Regions from separate parts of the Neobacillus sp. PVCKKU3 genome, predicted to be linked through region 1. Evidence: riboswitches for the same ligand, from Rfam matches in the RefSeq annotation. Region 1 holds a riboswitch; the other holds the start of a gene.

Region 1 (6,016 bases):
TGATAAATAAAAACACATTAAACAGGTAGCGGTAATGGATTACCGCAAAGATAAGACTAGCCAAAATAAGCCCGACTTTCGTTTGGATAATCCCTCTAAATAATAATTCCTCGCTAAAGGAAACAAACGCAGCAATAATAAAAATATGGAATATATTTCTTTTCCGGAAAATCCGTTCATTTAAGCCGCCATCATCATAAAAAGATGTAGGCAGCCATTTCATTAAGATTAAGTCAATGATGACAACCGCTATCCCCAATGGCACGCCTATGGAAATAATCTTAACGTCCCTTACATCGATTGCTTTCAAAAAAGAGAAATGGTCAAATAGGAGCAATCCTAAAATGAGTGAGATCACAAGCAATATGACCTGTGTCATATATAAGTGAAAAAGTAAATCTTTATCAGTTAAGCTGCTAATTAGTTCATTATATTTCTTTTTCATTCCCTCAACTCGCTATTAAGTAATAATCCGGCTAGGTATTCCTTCCATTCAATTTTCCCTAAAGGATTCTTCCTCATTTTATGGGAGGCTGAATAGTTTTTTTCGTCAATTCCACAAATATCACAGCATTGCTCAATTTTACTTGTCACCTGTTCCTCAAAATAATTCAAAAGGAATTCGCGCCGGCACCGATTTGACAAAACCCATTGTAACATTTGGTAAATATTTTTTTTCTTCATTGTTATGCGTTCATTAACAAATCCTTTAATTCTTTCTTTGCTGTCAAGAAGAGAACTTTTTTCTTTGGCTTCTTTCCGGAAAAGATTCTCCACTAATCTCCACTGAACCTCAGAAAACCCTCCTCTTTCCTGGGTGCCTTGATTGAATTGAGGTGCATCGCCTTTTATTCCGTGTCCAATTTCCAATTCATGAAACAGCCAGTCAATTTGCTGTTCCGACGGGAGTTCGCTTTCGGCAAGCTGAAAAGGCAGCTGTTCATCTCCTGGTGAATATAAAAGATAGGCGATACTCGGCAGACCATCGCGTCCTGCCCGGCCAATTTCCTGAAGATACGACTCGATTTGCATCGGCATATGAAAATGAATAATAAATCTGATATTATCCTTATTCACTCCCATCCCGAATGCACTTGTGGCACAAATAACATCTAGCTGGTTATGAATAAATTGTTGCTGGATTAATATTCTTGTATCCTGATCCAACCCCCCGTGGTAAGCACTTGCGTTACAAATATTCTTTTCCTCTAGCAATAAAGCCATTTGTTCGGCCATTTTTTTGCTTGAAAAGTAAATAATACCAGGTTTTTCAAGCTTGGCAGCAAGCTCCAAAACCCGGTCTGTCTTTTTCTGATATTCTTCTAATTCCTCGATCCATATGGCTATATTAGGACGGTCAATTGTCGATTCCACTTTTACAGCATCCTCTATGCCTAATGATTGGATAATATCCTTCCGGACCTTTCTTGTAGCGGTGGCGGTTAGAGCTAGTGTAAGGGGGCACCCTAAGCTTTTCCTTATTTCACCCAATTTGGAGTAATCCGGCCGAAAATCATACCCCCATTGAGAAATACAATGCGCTTCATCCACTACAAATAAGCAGATCGCAAGGTTCCGAAGCTTTTGTAAGATGAAAGAGGACTGAAGCATCTCCGGTGATATAAAGATAAACTTATAGTCGTGCAGCCGGTCTAGAACATAACTTTTTTCCTCCAAAGACAGAAAGGAGTTTAAAGCAATAACCCTTTTCTCACCCAAACGACCTAATTGTTCCACTTGATCTTGCATAAGGGATAGAAGCGGGGAAACGATTAATATCGATCCATCAAAAACATAACCAGGAAGCTGGTAGCAAAGGGATTTGCCCGTTCCGGTCGGGAGCATTGCCAAGGTATGCTGTCCATTTAAGATAGCTGAAATGGCTTCCTTTTGCCCTGTTTTAAACGATAAATAGCCAAAATGTTTTTTTAAAAGATTTTCTAATTCCATTGCCGGTCACCATACTTCGCCAACACTAACCTGATTTGAAAATAACTGGCACGGCTGACTTTTTCCCTTATTAATTTTAATTGCTTTGTGGCGGCTTGATTAGCAATTTGCAAAATTTCCAGCTGTAATTCTTTATCAACAAAAGCATCGATTGAAAACCGGTCTATTTGCAGCGCAAATTCCACTAAATGATCTTCGATTGTGCTTGTTTTTAAATTTCTGTTTTTGGCTATCATCTCTATCGAATATCCCTGCGATAGCAACTTCCATGTTTTTCGCGCCGTAATGGTTAATTCATCCCCATGCTCCAAGCCCTTTAGCAGATGGGATAATATCGAAAAATTAACGCCTCTTGTTTCTATTTTTTCAATCAAATAATGCAGTGTATTAGTAAATGTAAGATGATATTCATACACATTAACATTCATTTTTTTGGATGCTTGTTGAGCGGTTAATCCTATTTGCCGGAATCCAGTTAAACGGAAGACAATCGTAGACGGATCAATTTCCTGCCCATCTTCGAAGCATTCGTTCAATTCTTCATATAATTTTTCGCCAATTTCGTTTCTTGAGAGATGACTTTCTTTAAGAACAGCTTTAACCCAGATAAGAACCTTTTTATTTTTTTGAATCGGTATATAGCTTGTTTCCTGATTAATGAGGTTAGAGACTACTTGAACTAATAAAGAGAGCCGTTCCCAAAATATAGTGGTCATTTGGTGATAACGCCAGCCATTGAGAAAGAATGGAATACCGATATTTTTCAAGCGCTGCTCTCCTGAAGAACTGAGCAGGTATTTTTTCTCACCTTGCTCCATAATCCACCCGTTGTCCCTCATACAATGAATTATGGCTTCAAAGGAGTCTCTTGTCAGCGGTTCAAGTACTCCAAATAATCTTTTTAACGAATATAAATGAATATCCTGAATGGTTTGCGACGATTTCTTTCCTTTTAAAATGTGGTAAACAGAATAAATAGTTCTTTCGTTATTAATTTTTTTCAAACAATAAAGAATAACTGATTCTACCCATTCCATTTTAGACTCACCACTTATCCTAATTCGACAAAAACAGTTAAATTTTATTATATTTTAACATGAAACAGGTATTGTGTTGTCCAAAAATGTGGAAGTTTAAGAAATAATGGGACTAAAGGTACCAAAATCAAATTTCTATTGAAAAGTTATTCATACAGCTTTACAATAGATATGTGAATTGTATTTTCCATCACAAATGGAAAATAAGTAAGCATATTACTTGTTATTTAACTGGGAGGTTTTTTTCATGGCAAAGTATACAATTGTTGACAAGGAAACTTGCATCGCGTGTGGCGCATGCGGCGCTGCTGCACCAGATATCTATGATTACGATGATGAAGGTATCGCATTCGTAACACTTGACGATAACGAAGGTATCGTTGAAATTCCAGATGTTTTAATCGATGACATGATGGACGCTTTCGAAGGCTGCCCAACTGATTCTATTAAAGTTGCTGATGAGCCATTCGACGGTAACCCAACTAAATTTGAATAATCTTTGACCGAAGATATTCTTAAGCTGCTACCCCCCGCCTAATATTAGCCGGGGGGTTATTTTTTCGATAAAAAACAGAGGCCCCAGTTTTGCGGCCTCTGTTTCGTTTTAAGCATTTTTTACTGAAAATTTATTTAACCATGCCTGCATTCGGATGAACAGAAGCATGAAAATGAACGACATCATTATGCCCTTTAAGATATTGAAAGGCAGAATCGCAGGTACGACGAGGTTCCGCATATCCGGGAAACCCATTAAGGCCGTATAGGCAGGTAAAATAATAAAGTAGTTGGCAATGCTCATCACAACAGCCATGATTATAGTTCCAACTCCTAAGGCAAGTGTCATTCCCTTTTTTGATTTCAATTTATTATACACATAGCAAGTCGGCAGAATAAACACAATCCCTGCCGCAAAATTGGCAAGGTGGCCAACAGGAATGCCTGTCGGGCTCCCTGTTGCAAAATAATTCAACATATTCTTAAACAATTCAACTAAAATTCCTGCCACTGGTCCGAAAATCAGCGCAGCAATCAATGCAGGAATATCACTAAAGTCCACAAACAAAAAATTAGGGAACATTGGCAGCGGAAAGTTTAAAAACATTAATAAATATGCGATGCTGCTCAGCATCCCGATTGAAACCATTGCTTTTACCTTTGTGTTCTTCATTTTCTTCATCTTCCTCTCTCCTTTTTGATCCATCACGTTAGGAAGAGAGATTCAGCTTTTATAGGTACGCAAAATAAAACTCCCTCAAGATTGAAGCTTGAGGGAGTAAATTTAGGTACGCTTAATAAACATTCGATCAAAGAAAATTTTTCGAATGCCTGCAGAACCTCCATCTTCTCCCATCCAGACTATACTGTCGGCTTTGGAATCACACCAAATCCTGCCCAATTAGGCTCGCGGGCTGAAGAGTTATACTCTAATACCGCCGATCGGGAATTTCACCCTGCCCCGAAGATAGATCGTTATAAAATTATAAGTTTATTATACTGAAAACCAGTCACTTTGTTAAGCTAAAGTTATTTTCCGTTTTTTAAATATTTAGATAAAGAATACCCGCAGCAATAGGCTGCGGGTTAAAAAGGTTTTAATTTACTGGACGATTAAGACTTGATTAGGCTTGATTACATCCGTGTTTAGATTGTTGATTTCCTTTAATCTTGCCACTGTCACATTAAACTTTTGGGCAATGGAGGACAAGTTGTCACCATTTATTACAATATATTGGTTTACAAGCGGCTGCCCGCTGGGTTCAGGAATATTTTGCGGACGGCTGCTTACCTCCAAAACATCCTTGCCACTGGCTGCAATTCCGCCCTGAACCGCTTCACCAACATCGGCATCTCCCAATAGGAGTTCCGGATTAATGGCAAACTTTTTGTCATATCTCCATTCTAATTGGTGTGATTCAAAATGAAGATGGGTGCCGGTAGCCTGACCGGTCCTTCCCATTGTTCCGATGGCCTCCCCCCGCTTAACCATTTGACCTGGCACAACGGTCCGTTTGCTTAAGTGGGCATAAACCGTAACGAAATTGCTTGGGTGCTTGATAAATACAACCTGACCATATGTATTGGAATAATAAGACTTGATCACAGCCCCATCTTCAACTGTCAAGACCGGGGTGCCATATTTTCCGGCGATATCGATTCCTTTATGCTTACCCTGTCTTGTCCCATATGTATCAGAAATAACACCATCCGCCGGCCAAATCCATCTCTCCTTCTCCGTTTTCGCCTCAGGCAATCCAGCAGCTTCCGAGTGTCTCCCTCCGAGAAACAACAAACCTACACAAATCGCCATGATAATGGCAATAAAAAACCTCTTTATATAGTCACGCATTTCACTATTAATCCTCCTTACATCTTGTCCATACCTCACCATATGTTCTTATACTCGAGTTTAGAACATATGGTGAGGCATGGGACGGCCTGACCATATTTGTTATAATTTGGAGTTAATTGCTATTTTATGCATAAAAAAATCAACCGTTTTGGTTGATTTTTTTATCATTTCTCGATTGTCCGAAGATTTGGGGCCGCTGGCACCTTGATTTCTTTTGTTAAATCAAGCGGGCCAATATTTGCTGCGGGAGGATTGCTCACAACCACTTTTTCAAATCCGAATTCTTTTGCCGTTAAAAGGATGGCCTCCATCGACCAGACTGCCAACCGTTCATCTTCTATACTGGCATCTTTCGCAAAAGTGATGGTTAACGTGTTATTATTTGCTGTTACATCCTGAATTGCCAATTTTGGCAACAAAGATCTTTGTAATTGATATTCCTCTACCACTGACTTCATGGCATCAATTGCAGCTTTAATATCCTTATATGATTCAGGTGTTGGCACCAAGAACGGAACATCACTGCCATTAGGATAGTAAAAGAGGTAGGCATGTTTTTTCACATCAGTGATGGTCAATTTTTCTAAAAAGTCATTGCTTAGTTCGATTCCAGGTTCACCATTTGTGGTGAACTTAATCGTTTTGACGCTGCTATTGGAAGAAATATCATTTTTTAACG
Region 2 (6,016 bases), on a different contig from region 1:
TAAGGGCGTATTTGTTGTTCTAAGTACAGGACGATCTTTTTTAAATAGTCATAATCATGCCGATTCTCTAAATCTTTCGTCCTTTTTGGTGACGGTAAATGGAAGTGAGATTTGGGATGAAAAACGCGAACTTGTGAGAAGATCGCTTGTAAAATCTGAACAAATTGAATGGATGCTGAAGCTTGCCAATGAGCACAAAGCGACATTTTGGGCAATCAGTACGGAACGAAACTGGCACAATGAAATGCCAGAGGATTTGCATTCGGTTGAGTGGATGAAATTTGGCTTCAATATTCACGACGATGCCGTCCGCGAAATTGTGATTAAAGAGCTAGAAGCTAGAGGTGAATTTGAACTGTCAAATTCAACACCATTCAACATAGAGGTTAACGCTTCAGGTATTAACAAAGCGCAAGGATTAAAGCTTGTGTGCGAGCGGCTCGGAATTGAGATGAAGAATGTAATGGCTATCGGAGACTCCCGTAACGATCTGGCCATGATTAAAGAAGCTGGCATGGGTGTGGCCATGGGAAATGCCCAGGAGATTGTAAAGGAAACGGCTGACTGGGTGACAGCTTCTAATGAAGAAGATGGCGTGGCGATGGCTATTCGCAAATGGGTTTTAGATAAATAAAAATTTTTTTACTTGGAATTGGTATATGAGGAATGCATACGGGTAAAAATATATGTGCAAGCATTATTTTGCAAAATTTAGTTATGGGAATATGCTAGGAGGCACCGAAAGAAATGGAACATGGCAAGGTAAAATGGTTTAACAGTGAAAAAGGTTTTGGATTTATCGAAAGAGATGGCGGAGAAGACGTCTTCGTTCATTACTCTGCAATTCAAATCGAGGGTTTCAAAACCTTAGACGAAGGACAAGAAGTTACGTTTGATATCGAAAACGGCCAGCGTGGGCCGCAAGCGGTAAATGTCCGTAAAGCTTAATAACTGTTAAAAATTAAACAGACTCTTTTAAAGGGTCTGTTTTTTTCGTAAAAATAAATTGTGCCGTTCGCGTTTTGGTGTGCGAACGGCCTTTTTTGGTTGGTTTTTTAAAAAGGTAACTAACTATTGTGAGCGGGCACGGAGTTTTGCTTAAAGTTAGTTGGAAATGGGCCGGAAATTCGCGCGGATGTTTCCTTTTTAAAAGCAAAATTACAATTTTTTAGAAAAAATCCCCGAGTTGAGTGAGAAAATCATGTAAATACCGATAATCATGTTATATAGGAAATCGATTTTTCAAGCAAGAAAAAATATCAGCGAATTTTTATGATATATTGCGAATTTTTGATTTTATCAGCGAATTTTTATGATATATCAGCGAATTTTTAAATATATCAGCGGATTTTCAAATTTATCAGCGAATCATACAAGTAATTAATTTTTACGGAAATTTGTTGGGTGAATAAAAGGAATTTCTGTAGGAAAATAGACCCTCGCTTTGTTTTCACCCACATATTTAAGATTGGCTGAATGAAGTAATCTACGTGCAAGATCTGGCGAAGATATTTGCGCGAACTCCCTAAACTGTTGATTGGTAATACTAGGCCCATATAATAAAAAATAATCCTGGATAGTGTAAAGATGGGCATTTGGAACAAAGGTATTAGAAAATGAACAATACCAATTTTGGTTTTTGCGTTGCACTGGTAAATGTAAACAAATTGGACAATGCACCCCCGGCAACAAATCACCATGGAGTATGTCAAATCTTTTGAGAATTGGCTTTGTTGGAACAGTATTAAGCTTTAACAAAAGTTTATCAAACTTCCGAAGATCCTTTGGGTCAAATATCTCTTGTTTATGGAAATTCTCAAATAACTGCATTTTATGAAGAATACAGGGGATTTGCAGATGTGCTGCATGACCTTCAATCCATTTCTCCCGACAAAGGAAAGAATGGCATTAGGATTACTGAAAACTACTAAATATTCAATGGGTAACGGTGGTAAATTGTGTTCAGTAAGCACTCTATTAAGGACACTTTGATGCCTTTCTACCTGAAAAATTGGATAGGGGTATGTATATTCTTCACCATTAACTGTTTGAATTAATTGTTCTGAATCTGTGTCAATTAAGATCTTTCCCTTATGATTTTTCACATCTATGATAATTCCGCTTTTGGTAGTTGTAAGGAAGGTATCAATTTGGCAGTTGTACTCTCCATCGGGAAGGTTCAAATCGTGGAAAATATGGTATTCTTTTTCAGGAGAGAGTGCAGGTAATAATCAATCGATTGTTCACCGCGGTATCTGCCCATCGTCCGGCTAATTCATCTGAAATCAGCTGCCATTTTGGATGGTTTTTCCGTAGACGCCTTACCAAGGCCTCTAAAATAAGAATAATCAGTGGGATAAAGCGTGGTTTTATTATCAAATTCATCACTCCTTTTAATTTCCCATTAATCTTTCTCAAAAAGAAGAAAATTTCCTGCTGAATTTTGCAGGAATTTGTCAAAACTTTGTTACATTTTTATTTAAGGGGGAATTACCATGAACGAACCGATTGCCATTGTAACAGGATCCTCAAGCGGATTCGGCCTTTTAACAACTCTGGAGCTTGCTCGGTCGGGTTTTCATGTTATAGCGACGATGAGAAATCTTGAAAAAAGCGGCGAACTCCTTTCAGAAGCCAAGAAAGAAAACATCGAAGATAAAATCACCGTCCACCAACTAGACGTTACCTCACAAGATTCAATCAACCAACTCGACAAACTAACGGAAACTCTAGGCCGTATCGACGTACTCGTCAACAACGCGGGCTACGCCGCTGCCGGGTTTGTCGAGGAGCTCCCGATGGAGGAATACCGTAAACAATTTGAAACAAACGTTTTTGGTGTGATGGCAGTTACCAAAGCCATCTTGCCATATATGCGACAGCAGCGTCATGGAAAAATCATTAATCTTAGCAGCATCAGCGGCGTTGTCGCCTTTCCAGGAATGTCACCATATGTGGCATCAAAGCACGCCCTCGAAGGCTGGGGTGAATGCCTCCGCCTGGAAATGAAGCCATTTGGCGTGGATGTAGTAATGGTAGAGCCTGGTTCGTACAGGACCAGTATTTGGTCTTCAGGAAAACAAATTACCCGCTCCCAACCCGACTCACCGTACTACCGACTAATGGAAGGTATGGAAAATTACATTCTATCCGGAGAAGAAAAGTTTGGCGACCCACGGGAGGTAGCCGAAAAAATCGCAGTAATAGCCAAAATGCAAAAACCAGCATTACGTTTTCCTATTGGTAAGGGTGTGCAAATGGCCATCCTCATTAAAAATCTGATCCCCTGGAGCCGATGGGAGAGGATTCTATTAAACAAACTACCTAAGAAATAAATTTCAAGAAGTTCTTGTGGAATATTTTTGAAATTAATTCCAACATTTAGAAATAAAGTGCAGCCACCATTTTGGCTGCATTTTTGATTTTTTTAAAATAATAAATTTTTGAAAAAGTCGAATTTTTTTGGCAGGAATTTAAGGATATTGTGAGAATATTAGAAATAAGATAGAAAAAAAGGGGGTTTTAACATGGATATCCAAGTAGTAGAAAAAAATGAATTGAGAGTAGTTGGAATTTCATGGAATGGAAGTTATACTGAAACTAACAAGATACCCAAGTTGTTTACAAAATTTAAACAACGCTTAGAGGAAATTTCCTTTAAGACAGAGGAACCGGTTCTTATTGCCCCGTTTCATAGCCGGGAGACGGAGTTTACCTATTACGTCACTGCACCTGTTGAAAAAATTACAGAAATCCCGGAAGGAATGGTTGGCTTTACGATCCCAAGTAAAAATTATGTGGTGACAACCCATAAAGGAAAACCTGATGAGGTAGAAAATACATATAACCTTTTGTTTACGTGGATGAAAGAATATGGCTATGAGCAAGATCATCAAGCATTAAGTTTAGAGATCTATAAGGAAGAGCACAAAGAGCAAAATGCCTGCGGTGATCTTCATTTTGAAATTTATTTGCCAGTAATGGTGTATAAATAAAGTTTATTTTCATTAATCAGTTCGGTTTCCTTTACAGATGCACTTCTGTATAATAATATTAAAATAATTTAACAGTAATTCCTTCGGGGCAAGGTGAAAATCCTTACCGGCGGTGATGAAGCACATGCTTCTTAGTCCGTGACCCGGTTAACAATTTTGTTAAACGGTGGATCTGGTGAAATTCCGGAGCCGACAGTTAAAGTCTGGATGGGAGAAGGGAAATAAGCAGGATTAAAATTGGCGAAATTTAGCCTTTTTTAAGCCTTAATTTTCTATTGTCTTTAAACAGGCCCTGAAGGTTTTTACCTCAGGGTCTTTTTGCTTTTTAGAAGAATCTTTAATCCCTGGAAACCCTAATGAAGGGAGAAAGAAGGATGTTTACCGGAATTATTGAAGAGATTGGTACTATTTCGGCTATACAGCGGACTGGTAATTCATTTGTGATGACGATTGAAGCGAAAAAAATTCTCGCCGATGTTCATCTTGGAGACAGTATTGCTGTCAATGGGGTTTGCTTAACTGTCACCTCCTTTACGGGAACCCGTTTTACGGTCGACGTCATGCCGGAAACGGTTAAAGCCTCTAGTTTAAATTCGTTAAAGCGCGGCTCAAAAGTAAATCTTGAGAGAGCAATGGCGGCCGGTGGAAGGTTTGGCGGTCATATTGTGTCGGGGCATATCGATGGCACCGGGGTTATTAAAAGTAAAAATGCGCTTGAAAATGCTGTGTATTATGAAATTGAGACCGAGCCGGAAATATTGAAATACATTATTTATAAAGGCTCCATAACAGTGGATGGGACAAGCTTAACGGTATTTGGAGTAACCGAAAACTCCGTTACAATATCGTTAATTCCCCATACGATGTCGGAAACTGTGGTCGGTAACAAAGGACCGGGAGAGATTGTAAATTTGGAATGCGATATGATTGGCAAGTATGTCGCTCATTTTATGAATAATTTTTCGAACAATCAGAAGCCTAAAGGCCAATCAGGTATTACGGCCCAATTTTTAGAAGCGAATGGATTTTTATAAAATTGCATGAAAAAACTGAACAAAGGAGTGATACGGTATGTTTGACAGGATTGAAGAAGCAATCGAAGAATTGAAACAAGGGAACGTTATCATTGTTTGCGATGATGAGGACAGGGAAAATGAAGGAGATTTCATAGCGCTTGCCGAAAAGACGACTCCTGAGGTTATCAATTTGATGGTAACGCATGGTAGAGGCCTTGTCTGTGTTCCGATTGAGGAAGAATTAGCAAAAAAATTGGATTTAATGCCGATGGTAGCGAACAATACCGACCCGCATGGGACTGCTTTTACAGTCAGCATTGATCATAAAAATTCTACAACAGGTATTTCGGCCTTTGAACGGTCTGCGACAATCATGAATTTGATTGATCCTCAGTCAAAAGCTGCCGATTTTAAACGTCCTGGCCATGTTTTTCCGCTTATCGCTAAAAAAGGCGGCGTCCTTAGAAGAACAGGTCACACAGAAGCAGCAGTTGATCTTGCAAACCTATCTGGAGCCAAGCCTGCTGGCGTTATTTGTGAAATCATGAATGAAGACGGGACGATGGCCCGGGTACCACAGCTAAGAAAAATCGCCGATAAGCTGGGCCTGAAAATGATTACAATCAAAGATCTGATTGAATACCGAAATCAAAAGGATAAATTGGTAAAGCGGGAAGTGGAAATCAAGTTGCCGACTGAATATGGCGATTTTAAAGCAATCGGGTATTCAAATATGGTAGACGACAAAGAGCATGTTGCTCTCATTAAAGGTGAAATTGACCCGGAGAAGCCAATTCTGGTCAGGGTTCATTCGGAATGCTTAACGGGTGATGTTTTTGGGTCTTACCGCTGTGACTGCGGTCCGCAGCTCCACGCCGCCCTAATGCAGATTGAACAAGCCGGAAATGGTGTGCTGTTGTATATGCGCCAGGAAGGCAGAGGCATTGGCCTCCTTAACAAAATGAAGGCCTATCAGCTTCAGGAACAAGGCTATGATACGGTAGA

What was found. Region 1 has a riboswitch for FMN ahead of ACNQGS_RS08970 (ECF transporter S component). Riboswitches for the same ligand answer to the same signal wherever they lie in the genome.
Region 2: it holds a riboswitch for FMN, as region 1 does, so the genes downstream of both, ribE (riboflavin synthase) here and ACNQGS_RS08970 (ECF transporter S component) in region 1, are expected to answer to the same signal.

Annotation. Positions count from the first base shown of each region.
Region 1 is NZ_JBLVQN010000010.1:51,449-57,464, reverse strand. It holds gene ACNQGS_RS08990 (CPBP family intramembrane glutamic endopeptidase) at 1-445, opposite strand, end outside; gene ACNQGS_RS08985 (RecQ family ATP-dependent DNA helicase) at 442-1,950, opposite strand; gene ACNQGS_RS08980 (YpbB family protein) at 1,941-2,987, opposite strand; gene ACNQGS_RS08975 (ferredoxin) at 3,235-3,483, shown strand; gene ACNQGS_RS08970 (ECF transporter S component) at 3,592-4,155, opposite strand; FMN riboswitch at 4,323-4,455, opposite strand; gene ACNQGS_RS08965 (peptidoglycan DD-metalloendopeptidase family protein) at 4,585-5,334, opposite strand; gene ACNQGS_RS08960 (RsiX family anti-sigma factor) at 5,502-6,016, opposite strand, start outside.
Region 2 is NZ_JBLVQN010000054.1:28,597-34,612, forward strand. It holds gene ACNQGS_RS25820 (Cof-type HAD-IIB family hydrolase) at 1-634, shown strand, start outside; gene ACNQGS_RS25825 (cold-shock protein) at 748-948, shown strand; gene ACNQGS_RS25830 (hypothetical protein) at 1,381-1,830, opposite strand; gene ACNQGS_RS25835 (nuclease-related domain-containing protein) at 1,752-2,183, opposite strand; gene ACNQGS_RS25840 (hypothetical protein) at 2,209-2,379, opposite strand; gene ACNQGS_RS25845 (oxidoreductase) at 2,496-3,335, shown strand; gene ACNQGS_RS25850 (GyrI-like domain-containing protein) at 3,528-3,995, shown strand; FMN riboswitch at 4,071-4,218, shown strand; gene ribE (riboflavin synthase) at 4,370-5,029, shown strand; gene ACNQGS_RS25860 (bifunctional 3,4-dihydroxy-2-butanone-4-phosphate synthase/GTP cyclohydrolase II) at 5,067-6,016, shown strand, end outside.